4 regions of the Neobacillus sp. PS2-9 genome follow, and region 2 is predicted to be linked to each of the others. Evidence: riboswitches for the same ligand, from Rfam matches in the RefSeq annotation. Region 2 holds a riboswitch; each other region holds the start of a gene.
What was found. A riboswitch is a leader RNA that binds a small molecule or an ion and turns the genes downstream of it on or off. The one in region 2 is predicted to bind lysine.
Positions count from the first base shown of each region.

Region 1: linked by a shared signal. The riboswitch ahead of dapA (4-hydroxy-tetrahydrodipicolinate synthase) and the one ahead of RCG25_RS10785 (amino acid permease) in region 2 are both predicted to bind lysine.
Region 3: linked by a shared signal. The riboswitch ahead of RCG25_RS03750 (ABC transporter substrate-binding protein) and the one ahead of RCG25_RS10785 (amino acid permease) in region 2 are both predicted to bind lysine.
Region 4: linked by a shared signal. The riboswitch ahead of RCG25_RS07110 (aspartate kinase) and the one ahead of RCG25_RS10785 (amino acid permease) in region 2 are both predicted to bind lysine.

Region 1 covers NZ_CP133269.1:2,287,368-2,290,544, forward strand. The annotation lists gene RCG25_RS11505 (S1 domain-containing RNA-binding protein) at 1-183, opposite strand, end outside; gene dapA (4-hydroxy-tetrahydrodipicolinate synthase) at 295-1,185, opposite strand; lysine riboswitch at 1,307-1,486, opposite strand; gene RCG25_RS11515 (GNAT family N-acetyltransferase) at 1,669-2,139, shown strand; gene RCG25_RS11520 (ring-cleaving dioxygenase) at 2,206-3,177, opposite strand, start outside.
Region 2 covers NZ_CP133269.1:2,149,940-2,153,116, reverse strand. The annotation lists gene RCG25_RS10795 (PH domain-containing protein) at 1-256, shown strand, start outside; gene RCG25_RS10790 (YitT family protein) at 303-1,118, opposite strand; lysine riboswitch at 1,342-1,532, shown strand; gene RCG25_RS10785 (amino acid permease) at 1,641-3,122, shown strand.
Region 3 covers NZ_CP133269.1:736,393-739,569, reverse strand. The annotation lists gene RCG25_RS03760 (amino acid ABC transporter ATP-binding protein) at 1-25, opposite strand, end outside; gene RCG25_RS03755 (amino acid ABC transporter permease) at 22-705, opposite strand; gene RCG25_RS03750 (ABC transporter substrate-binding protein) at 758-1,555, opposite strand; lysine riboswitch at 1,637-1,819, opposite strand; gene RCG25_RS03745 (M20/M25/M40 family metallo-hydrolase) at 2,013-3,177, shown strand, end outside.
Region 4 covers NZ_CP133269.1:1,446,643-1,449,819, reverse strand. The annotation lists gene RCG25_RS07115 (YslB family protein) at 71-529, shown strand; gene RCG25_RS07110 (aspartate kinase) at 578-1,792, opposite strand; lysine riboswitch at 1,908-2,085, opposite strand; gene uvrC (excinuclease ABC subunit UvrC) at 2,156-3,177, opposite strand, start outside.

The DNA.
Region 1 (3,177 bases), 140 kb from region 2:
AATTACTTTAACTTCAACCATGTCGCCTACTTTTAGATGGTCATTAATATCTTTTACATAGCTTTCTGCAACCTCGCTAATATGCACTAGACCTGTTGTACCTCCAGGTAATTCGACGAATGCTCCAAAATTAGTGATTCCTGTTACTTTTCCTTGGACTTTGCTGCCTACTTCAACTGACATGAAATCTTTTTCCCCTCAATAGTGTTAAAACTACTTAATTATAACAAATTCTCAAGGGAAATAGAATCAATCGAAGAGGTTTTTCTAACTTTTTTTGACTTTTCTTCTCTACTAACAGTGTACCTTTAGTAAATTGATTGGGAGGCTATTTTGTAATGTCTGTTGTTCTCCATCCGTTAATGGGACAAGTGGTAAACGGACACCACCCACAGGAACACCAATCATTTTTAATGCTGCTTTTACCGGTGTTGGACTTGGTGCAGCAAACAATGCTTTTATAATTGGAAGGAGGTTACGATGTGCTGCTGCGGCTTCCTTTAGATTGCCATTTTTAAAGTTATTGATCATTGTCTGCATTTCATTTCCAATGATATGGGATGCAACAGAGACCACTCCTGTTCCACCAATCGCTAAAACAGGTAAAGTCAATCCATCGTCTCCACTATAAAGTGTAAAGTCACTAGGAGTTTGGCTAATAATGTCGGACATGGCATCAAGGTTCCCACTAGCTTCTTTGACAGCAACAATATTAGTAATCTTGGATAAACGGACGATTGTTTCGACAGTCATATTAATCACACTTCGTCCTGGGATATTATATAGCATGACTGGGAGTGATGTAGATTCGGCGATTGCTTTAAAGTGTTGATATAATCCTTCTTGAGATGGTTTATTGTAGTAAGGAGCAACCAGCATAATTCCGTCTACTCCAGCATCTTCAGCTTGCTTTGTTAAGTTAATAGAGGCTCTTGTATTATTGGATCCTGTTCCAGCTATGACAGGAACTCTGCTATCAACCACATCTACTACAAATTTAAATAGGTCCACTTTTTCTTCAGTTGTTAATGTGGGAGATTCACCTGTAGTTCCGGCAATTACCAATCCATCAGAACCATTCGCAATTAAATAGTTAATAAGTTCTTTTGTTGCAAAATAATTAATTTCCCCATGCTGATCAAACGGCGTAACCATCGCGGTTAAAACTTGGCCAAAATTCATCATTCTCACCCTTTATATAGTTTTTTAGAATTATAACGGAGAAGGCACCTTAATAGTCAACGCAAAAAAGCAGCAACGAGGGTTCGCTGCTGCACTAGAAACATGATTAAATAATTGTTCCCATGCGTGAGATAGCCCTCCATATAGTTTCCTATATGACAGTTCTGTATTTATTCAATAGCAGAACCAGCTTCAAGATTTATGAGATTCTTTCCGCTTCGGCAAATTCCCCTTTTCACAATGGTCATTGGATCTCATTCTCCTCGAATTGTGTACTCATGGTTTTTGCGCCTCTATCCTCACTTCAAATGGTATTGAAGTAAGAAATATTTAATTGACTGTTACTATAACAGAATTTCTATTATTATACAAGGAATTTGGAAGAAAAAAGAAAAGAAGCCAAGGCGGGAAGTGTCATAATTCCATATTTATCTATAAATATAATATTATAGTGAAAAGAATTAAAATAAAGAGGTGGTTTTGATAGTGCAACTAATTTCTCACAAAATGAATAAACAATATGCTAAAGAAGTATTAGGTTGGAAATATAACCATCCATATAATTTTTATAATAATGAATTAACTAATGAAACCCTGCAAGAACTATTGAATGGCAGTTATTATGCTGTAGTTAACGCTGAAAAAAATTTAATAGGTTTTTTTTGTGTCGGAGAGTCTGCCCAGGTTCCGACAGGCCAGCAGTTTGGAGCATATGTTGATGGTTTTATTGATTTTGGACTTGGAATGCATCCCGAAGAAACAGGAAAAGGGGATGGCTATGAATACTGTACATTTATCCTTAACTTGATTGAAGAAAAATATAAGAACTTTCCTATCCGCTTAACTGTGGCCAATTTTAATAAGAGGGCCATTCATCTTTACGAAAAAATGGGATTTGTTAAGAGTAATGAATTTAATTCAAATAATTGTTCTTTTTCAACAATGATTAAAGGATGAGACTTTGAATATAAAAAAGAAGCTTGAGGATGGTTTGAATCTCAAGCTTCCTTTGGTGATTGAGTGTTAATTATATTCTTTAACTAATTCTTTTGTGCTTCTAACTGTATCAATTGGACGAACCATTTTTTCAATTTGGCCACGTTTTGTTTCTAAGAATGGGGGCAAAGATAGTTTTTCTCCGAGGGTTTCGTATGGCTCATCTCCCATAAATCCAGGACCATCTGTAGCGAATTCAAATAAGATTTGAGGTGCTACTCTTACATATAATGACCCAAAAAAGTACCGGTCGACAAAACCGGAGGTACCAAAACCGAAGCCTTCAATCCGAGTCATCCATTCTTCTAAAACCGTACGATCCTCCACACGAAATGCTGCATGATGGACAGTACCAAAGCCTTGTTGGGATGGGGGCAGTACTGCATTGTATTCCACAACTACTTGGGCACCGTTACCGCCTTCTCCTACTTCAAATAAATGAAAAGCTTCCTCTTGTGCAATTTCTTTAAACAAAAGAACTCTTTCCATCATTTCTTTAAAGTAATCGAAATTGGCTACACGAACAAAGATAGGTCCCAATCCAGTGATGGCGTATTCTAAAGGGATTGGCCCCTTTTGCCAAGGAGTGCCACTGGCAACTCCTTTATTTGTTTCATCGGAAATTAATTGGTATTGTTGGTCATCGAAATCTACAAAGGATAAGGTTTTCTTACCAAAAAACTCCTTTATTCCTGAGTGCTTCACATTTAAACGATTAAATCGTTCCGCCCAATACTCTATCGCTGCATCATTAGGTACCCGGAAGGAGGTTTTTGATATCTCATTCGTCCCGTGCACTCCTTTTGGAATACCTGGGAAATCAAAGAATGTCATATCAGTACCTGGGCTGCCCTTATCATCAGCAAAAAATAAATGGTAGGTTTGAATATCATCTTGATTGACTGTTTTCTTTACTAAGCGCATTCCTAAAACATAGGTGAAAAAGTCATAATTCTTTTCTGCACTACTTGTAATAGCTGTTACATGGTGAATGCCTTT
Region 2 (3,177 bases):
AGAAGTGAAAGATTTATATAAAGCTTTGATAAAAATTGCCGAAATATCTCATGAAAATGAAATTAGCCTTCAATTTGCCAAACAAAGCCTTGATGTTGCCTCTACTACTATAGGTCGAATAACAAGTCCAGATAGCAATTTAGTTGTACAATTTAAAATGCTAAACCAAGCAGCTTTTCAATGGTTAGAAGATAGTAAAAAACAGTATTGTGTGAAAGATTTTGGTTTTGTATTTGAAAAATACATTAATAATTGATAAAAAATGGGCCTCACTATTAGTATAGTGCAGGCCCATTTTTTTCTTATGAGGGACTAGGACGATGAAACAGTCCCATTACTTCTATCGTTTCAGTTATATTGACGAATGCTGAAGGATCTACTTCAACAATGAGATTTTTAATCTCATTCAGTTCATATCGTGATATCACTGTTATTAATACATTTCGTTTATTATTGGAGTAGCCGCCAACACCATCTATAATTGTCAACCCTCGATACAGATTGGTTAACAGATGTGACCTCATCTCTTCACCCTTTTCTGTAATGATCATTATCGTTAGCTTAGCATGGTCAGTATAGATGGCATCAACTACTTTACCTGTTACAAAAATAGATACTAAGGTATTCAAAGCAGCATCCCAATTAAACAGAAATCCACTTATCAAAATAACAACTGCGTTCATACCTGATAGAAGTGCACCTATTGGAAAGTCCTTTTTTCTCGAAACAATCATTCCAATAATATCAAAGCCACCTGTAGATCCAGAACTTCGGAAGACAATGCCTACCCCAAGACCTGTTAAAGCGCCGCCAAAAATGGAGGATAATATCTTATCATTTGCAATTTCGTAGACAGGTACCACATAGAGCCCAACTGATATGATGAGCACTGAAAAGATCGAGTTCATAATAAATTTTTTGCCTAACATTTTGTACCCAATAACCAGTAACGGAAAATTCAAAAGAAAATTTGCTAACCCAGTATTAAGTGGTGTAACCATACCTACTATCATGGAAATACCACTTAGTCCACTGCTTAACACTTCGTGAGGTATTAAAAAAAGGTTAAATGCTAGTACAACAATTAGTGATCCCGTAATAATCCCAAAAATCCGCATGGAAAATACCTCCGAATACCTGCCATCATTATACTTAAAAATAATACCGATTATCATTTTTAAAGTAAATTTAATAGTTTTTTTCCAAAAGATTTAATTATCTGTTAATTACTGTTAGGTTGAATGAGTAAAAAAGTTATTCAAGAAAAACATATTGACAAATGTACAATATTATTTATACTTTAGAAATATATTAATTTCATAAGCTAAATCCTCATCAAACCGATGAGGTAGAGGTCGCGGTTTTTATTAGTAAAGCGGATGAGATGCAGAGACATTTTTGACCCCGTTTGAAAGGAAAAACTGCCGAAGTGTGCTTTACTCTCTGACAAAGCATGCTGGGGCTGTCTCCAAATAGGAACAGAACTGTCACGAATTGGACCTACCAGCCATTCGTGTTGAGCTATCTTTCGAAAGGTATGATGCGGGGTATTGATAATGCCATCGATTCTACTTCGATGGCATTTTTTATTCCAAACTCCTTCTCGAAAAAAGAAAGAAAACAAAAAAGGAGTAAAGATAATGCAAACAGCAAAAGTATTAAAAGAAAATGAATATAATGGTGATTTATCACCTAAAAAAGAACCCTCAGAGTTAAGACGAAGCCTTAAATCTCGTCACCTTACCATGATTTCTCTTGGAGGAACAATTGGTACAGGTTTATTCCTTGCCAGTGGCGGGGCCATACATTCTGCAGGACCAGGCGGAGCTATTCTCTCCTATATTATTATTGGTCTAATGGTTTACTTTTTGATGCAGGGGTTAGCAGAGATGGGAGCCTATATGCCCGTTGCTGGAAGCTTTAGTACGTATGCAACTAAATTCGTCGATCCTTCCTTAGGTTTTGCACTAGGTTGGAATTACTGGTATAACTGGGCAATTACCATTGCAGCCGAGTTAGCAGCTGTTACGATGATCATGAAATTTTGGTTCCCACAAACACCATCCTTCATTTGGAGTGGAATCTTTTTAGTCATTATGTTCCTATTAAATTATCTTTCTGTTAAAGGATTTGGTGAAGCAGAATACTGGTTTTCCTTAATAAAGGTAGTAACGGTTATTGTCTTTATCATAATTGGTACACTAATGATTTTCGGTATCATGGGAGATGAGGCAATCGGCTTCAAAAATTTCACAGTTGGTGATGCTCCTTTCCATGGCGGTTTTATGGCAATGCTAGGAATTTTTATGGCAGCTGGATTTTCCTTCCAAGGAACAGAGCTTTTAGGTGTTGCTGCTGGTGAGACGGAAGATCCAAGGAAAGCTATTCCACGAGCAGTGAAACAAGTATTTTGGCGAATTCTTTTATTTTATGTACTAGCTATTTTAGTAATCGGACTTCTAATTCCTTTTACAAATGAAAATTTAGCAAATGGTGATGTTACGGTTAGTCCCTTTACGCTTGTCTTTCAAAAGGCTGGAATTGCTTTTGCTGCTTCAGTAATGAACGCGGTTATCTTAACAGCAGTTTTATCTGCTGGTAATTCTGGTATGTACGCTTCTACCCGAATGCTCTGGGACTTAGCACGTGAAGGAAAAGCTCCCAAGTTTCTAGGGAAACTAAATAAAAATGGTGTACCTGTCAATGCTCTATTTGCAACAACTTTAGTAGGTACTTTGGCCTTTCTTGCCTCTTTCTTCGGAGATGGCACGGTTTATGTCTGGTTATTAAATGCTTCAGGTATGTCCGGCTTTATTGCTTGGCTGGGAATTGCAATCTGTCACTATCGATTCAGAAAAGCCTTTATAGCGCAAGGAAAGGATTTAAGTTTATTACCATATAAATCAAAATTCTTCCCTTTCGGTCCTATTTTCGCTTTTGCTGTCTGCGGATTCGTTGTTTTAGGACAAAACTATTCAGCCTTTATTGGAAGCACTATCGATTGGAATGGTGTGTTGGTTTCTTATATTGGTTTACCGCTTTTCCTTATCTTATGGTTGGGATACAAATTAACAAAGAAAACTAAAGTAATTCCTTTGGATAAATGTGATTTATCTAACTAAAATTGTTGAAAAAGCTAAAAAAAAAAACAGACTCACATGAGTCTGTTTTTTTCTT
Region 3 (3,177 bases), 1.4 Mb from region 2:
TTGATAGATTACGAACTTGAATCATGCGACACGTACCTCCTTCGGTTTACTCACATCGAGTTTCTTTTCAATCAGGTTAGCTACCCATGTGAAAATTAGAACGATAATTAAGTAATAGATTCCTACGACAAAATACGTTTCAAACGGCATATAGTTTTCCCCTTGTACACTAAGGGCCGTGTTGTAAAGGTCTGTTACCGCAATATAGGCAACTAGTGAAGAATCCTTTAAGCCAATAATAAACTGATTGGCAAGGGCCGGAATTGATCTTTTGAAAGCCTGTGGGAAAATAATTCTTCTCATCGCAAGTGAATAGTTCATTCCAAGCGACCTGGCCGCTTCCATCTGACCGCGGTCAATCGATTGAACCGCTCCTCTGAAAATTTCTGCGATATACGCGCCCGTGTGAACACCCAATGCCAATGCCCCTGCCGTGAAGCTATCCAAGTTCACGATGTTGGCAAGTCCATAATATAAGAACATGATTTGAACAATCAGCGGGGTTCCGCGAATAATCCCAATATAGATGTCAGCAATGCGATTTAATAGTTTACTAGTCGAGATCTTAAAGGCGGCAAAAATAATGCCGATCACCATCGCAAATAATAGAGAGATCGCTGTAATTGAGATCGTCATCCAAGAAGCTTTCAAAAAAGCAATTCCATGCTCACTAAAAATACTAATAATATTATCTAAAAAAACCACGAGGCTTACCTCCTTTTTTTGAAGGGGGACAGTCCCCCTTCGACACAATTTCTTACTTTTCCATTACGTTGGTGTTGAACCATTTCATACTGATTTTTTCGTACGTACCATCGTCAATCATTGATTGGATTGCTTCGTTAATTTTGTCAGCGAGTTCTTTGTTTCCTTCAGCAACCGCTACACTCACACGGTCTTCGTTCAACAATCCGCCGATTGCTTTAATTTTTAGACCTTTTTCATTTTTTGCACTTACCCCAACAATTTTGTCAGTGATAACAGCATCCAAACGACCAAGTGCCAAGTCTTGAAGAGCGTTGACGTCTGTTGGATAGCCTTTCACTTGGTCAGATAGATCTTCGGCCATGTCCTTCCATGTGCTCGCTTGAATAACTCCGATTGTCTTACCCTTTAGGTCTTCCTTTGACTGAATATCTGTGTTGCCTTCCGCTACAAAAATCTGTGCACCAGATAGATAGTATGGATTCGTGAAGTCAACCTGCTTATCACGCTCAGGTGTTGCCGTCATACTACCGATAATCGCATCGTATTTCTTTGCCTTTAACCCTTGAATAATCGTTTCCCATGGGTTTGTTACAGGATTGGCTTCGAGTCCAATTCTTTTCGCAATTTCTGTTCCGATTTCAACGTCAAATCCAGTTAATTTTCCGTCTTTCTTAAAGTTTAATGGCGGATATTGTCCAGTCATAGAGAACGTTAAGGCACCTTTTTTCACTAATTCATGCTTACCACTGCTTGCTTTCGCTGCCTTTTCCCCATCAGCCTTCTCCGTGCCGCAAGCAGATAGAAGTAACATCATCGCTGCAGCTAATAAAATTGCAATTTTTTTCATAAATATACCTCCCTAGTTAATAAAAAAACACCGTCACAATGGCATATGACGGTGTTCTACACACCCTCATCGATCAGCATTGGTGAAGATAGTTCTCCACAATTCCAAGGAACTGTGACAGTTCTGCCCCTATTCGAGTGCAGACCCAGCTTTCTGAAAAAAGTGATTTCAGAAGCTTCGGCGATTGATCCTTTTTCCTATTTTCATAGATTTCACTGAATCTCCCATAGGATACTGATATAAATCGCGACCTCTACCCCATCTAATGCTTAAAGATGAGGATTTTCATATTTAGTTTGACGAAACTTTTTTTAGTATATAAAAGTATTCTAACAAATGCAATAATATTTTTAATGGAATTTACATCCAAATGAAAACCCTTGACGGGTTTTCTTTCTTGAGATACATTTTTCTAAAATAGGAAATTTCCAAATTACTAGAAAAGAAGGTTAGGCATATGTTGCAATGTCGAGAAGATGTACTGGCATTCACGAAACAGCTCGTAAACATTGAAAGTGTTGTAAATACTTATGGCGAAAAAGCCATTGCCCAGGCTTTATATGCAATGATTTCCTCATGGCCCTATTTTTCAGAAAATCCAGGCCAGCTTGTTTTAGAACAGACCCACAATGACAATCAAGAGCGTTATAATGTGCTGGCGTTTGTCAAAGGAACAAAGGGTACGAGCAATCGAACCGTCATCCTAATGGGTCATACGGATACAGTCGGAATTGATGATTTTACTCACTTGAAAGACCAGGCCTGCTATCCCGAGGAGCTAATGGAATCCCTGAAAAAAGAGAATCTGCCCGCTTCTGCACAAAAACATTTACAGTCGGGAGATTGGATGTTTGGCCGTGGCGTCCTTGATATGAAAAGCGGAGTCGCTAGTCATCTCTATCTCTTAAAATATTACTCGGAACACCCAGAAGAATTAGACGGAAACCTGGTTCTTTTAGCAGAGTGTGACGAGGAAGACAGCTCACACGGTGTTCTTTCTGCCTTAAAAACTTTAAAACGCTGGAAACAGGAACATGGTTTTGCCTATTCCGCTGCCATTAATGCCGATTTCGTGGCGCCGCGCTATGAAGGCGATGACAATCGCTATATCTATAAAGGCACAGTAGGAAAATTGCTGCCATCCTTTTTCATTACAGGAGCAGAAACACATGTAGGCTCTGCCTTTGAAGGACTCGATCCGAACTTTATCGCAGCCGAGCTAACTCGACAAATCAATTACAATCCAGAGCTATGCAACGAAGCGTTTGGCGAGACGACCGTGCCGCCTGTTTCGTTAAAACAAACGGATTTGAAGCCGTCCTATACGGTTCAAACGGCTCTGTCTGCTTATGTTTACTACAATTTCTTTATTCACTCTTGGTCTCCAAAGGATGTCCTTGAAAAATTAAGAGAACAGGCAGATATCGCTTTTACCAATGCCCTGACTTCTTTTGAAGAAAGATATAAACAATACAGTACATTGAGTGGCGAACCCTATGTCCAGCACCCTTGGAAATCGAAAGTCATGACGTACGAGGAAATGGAGCAATTATTGGTGGCTGAGAATGGTGAAACATTCACCGCACATATGAATGAATTTAAGGAAAAGCTAGTCAATAATC
Region 4 (3,177 bases), 700 kb from region 2:
TTTTCAGCAATTCAGTACTGAAAAATAAATCAAATTGTATATAATAGAATGATAGAAAGAGGGGAAGCTTGTGAAAGAAAGTACAGCCGTTAATCAACATTTTGATAATGAAGAGCCAGAACCAAGAACCATTTCAATGTTTGGGTATGAAATCATTAGGGAATACCTTTTGCCAGAAATCCTAGGCAAAGACACTCCTGAAATCTTATACTGGGCAGGAAAACGTCTTGCACGAAAGTTCCCATTACCTGACCACGAAACATTAGTTGAATTTTTTACTAATGCTTCTTGGGGACAGCTTGAAATAATAAAAGAGACGAAAAATGAAATCGAATTCGAACTAGTAAGCCCACTCATTGTTTCTCGTGTAAAATCAAAAGCAGAACACTTCTTCCAACTCGAAGCCGGCTTCCTTGCCCAACAAATTGAACTACAAAAAGAAGTGATTGCAGAAGCGTTTGAACACCCTGTAAAAAAAGCAAACAAAGTCCAATTTACTGTTAAATGGGATCGGAAAGATCTAATTTAATATCGGAAAGAGGCTGACTCACATTCCAACGAGTCAGCCTCTTCTTTGTTAATTTCCAAGCTCAAATGCACGGTGGAGGAGTTCAACTGCTTTTAACATATTCTTCTCTTCTAACACAGCAGACACTTTAATTTCAGAGGTGCTGACCATTTTGATTTGGATGCCATTTGAAGCAAGAACTTCAAACATTTTCGCAGCCACACCCGGATTAGAAATCATGCCTGAACCCACAATAGAAACCTTTGCCAGTTTATTCTCTGCATCAAGTTGTTCATAGCCAAGTACAGCTTTATTGTCTTCTAATACCTTTAATGTCTCTAACAAATCATCGGTATGTATGGAGAAAGATAAATTAGCCGTTCCTCCTTCTGTTGTGCTTTGAATAATAATATCAACGTTAATGTGATTTTGAGCAAGAGTAGTAAAAATCGTTGATAGGCTGGTTAAGGAATTGGTTAACCCCAAAACGGTAACCTTTGTAATATCATCTTCAAACGCGACACCACGTACAACTAAATTTTGTTCCATTGTTGCTTCCCCCTCAATGACTGTTCCTTCGATTTTCTCCATGCTTGAACGGACTTCAAGTCTTACTTGATAATTTTTAGCAAATTCTACCGCTCTTGGATGCAGTACACCTGCACCGAGATTGGCAAGCTCCAGCATTTCGTCATAGGAAACGGATAATAACTTACGGGCCTCTTTCACATATCTTGGATCTGTTGTAAATACACCTGTTACATCCGTGTAAATATCACATTTATCTGCTTTTAACGCCGCTGCTAATGCAACCGCTGTCGTATCAGAACCCCCTCGACCAAGAGTGGTGATTTCCCCATCTTCAGTTATTCCTTGGAATCCTGCTACAATAACAACCTTGCCTTCTGTAAGTTGGTTTTTAATGGATTCTGTCTTGATCGTTGAAATTCGTGCGTTTCCATGGACAGGTTCTGTTACAATTCCCGCTTGCCAGCCTGTATAGGAAACCGCTGGTAGACCTTGTTGATTTAAAGCCATAGATAATAAGGCAATGGTTACCTGCTCGCCTGTCGAAAGGAGCATATCCATTTCCCGTTTATTAGGTTGATTGGAAATTTCCTTCGCTAGACCAACAAGCTTGTCCGTGGATTTTCCCATAGCAGAAACAACGACAACAACGTTATTGCCTCTCTCTGTTTCATCTTTTACACAGGCTGCTACATTTAAAATTCTTTCTACACTGCCAACGGAGGTTCCCCCGAATTTTTGTACAACTAAGCCCATCATTTCCCCTTCTTTCAGTTATGCTCTACCTATTTTGCTACAAAACATAAATAAAAAAGCAATGAGAGGCATCTCATTGCTTTTTGAACACGAAAAATAAATTCCTGTACAAATAACGTAAGATAGCTCTCCAAGACCTGCGTCTTGACAATCCGGCATTTATTCAATACAGGACCAGCAAAGAAAGAAATGAGACTTTCTTTACTTCGGCGAACATCCCCTTTCATGATTCTTCCTTGAAGCTCATCCTTCTCAGAATCATTACTCTTGAAGCTCGCACCTCTACCTTCACTTTAGTACTATAAAGTGATAGTAATTTAAATTTTCACTAATTATAGCATGGTCAATTTATTCTGACAATAACTATTCTTGAAGTTTTTTCATTAACTCTTCTGCCACATTTGATGGAATACCCATGTCGGTAAATTCCTCCAGACTGGCTTCCTTCATTTTTTTTACAGAACCAAACTGTTTAAGCAATAGTTTTTTGCGTTTCTCCCCAATCCCCGGGATATCATCCAACAATGATTGAAAGGCGCTCTTTCCACGTATTTGGCGGTGAAAGGTAATGGCAAAGCGGTGAACCTCATCTTGAATACGTTGCAGTAAATAAAACTCCTGGCTGTTCCGTTCAAGTGGAACAATTTCTAACGGATTGCCGTATAACAATTGCGATGTACGGTGTTTTTCATCCTTTACAAGACCCGATAGTGGGATATCTAATCCTAATTCATTTTCTAAAACATCCCTTACCGTTTCTACATGTCCTTTTCCACCATCAATAATAATAAGGTCCGGTAGAGGAAGATTTTCTTTTAAGGCTCTCGAGTATCTTCTTCTAGTTACTTCCCTCATCGATTCATAATCATCCGGTCCCTTTACAGACTTGATTTTATACTTGCGATATTCTCTCTTATTCGCTTTCCCATCCGTAAACACAACCATCGCTGAAACAGGATCTGTCCCTTGTATATTAGAGTTATCGAAAGACTCAATCCGATGGGGTGTATAAATTCCAAGAAGCTTTCCGAGGTTTTCTACTGCCTTAATAGTTCGTTCTTCATCCTTCTCAATTAATGAAAACTTTTCATTTAGGGCAATTTTTGCATTTTTGATTGCAAGGTTAACAAGCTCCTTCTTTTGTCCCTTTTTCGGTTGAAGAACCTTCACTTCTAAGAGCTGTGCAGTCATATTCAAATCAATTTCATCTTGGATCAGGATTTCCTTTGGCTTAAAGTGATTGGCTTTTTGATAAAATTGTCCTAAAAACGTAAGGATTTCTTCCTCTGGCTCATTGTAGATGGGAAACATGGAAACATCCCGCTCAATCAGCTTTCCTTGACGGACAAAAAAGACCTGTACACACATCCAGCCTTTGTCAACAG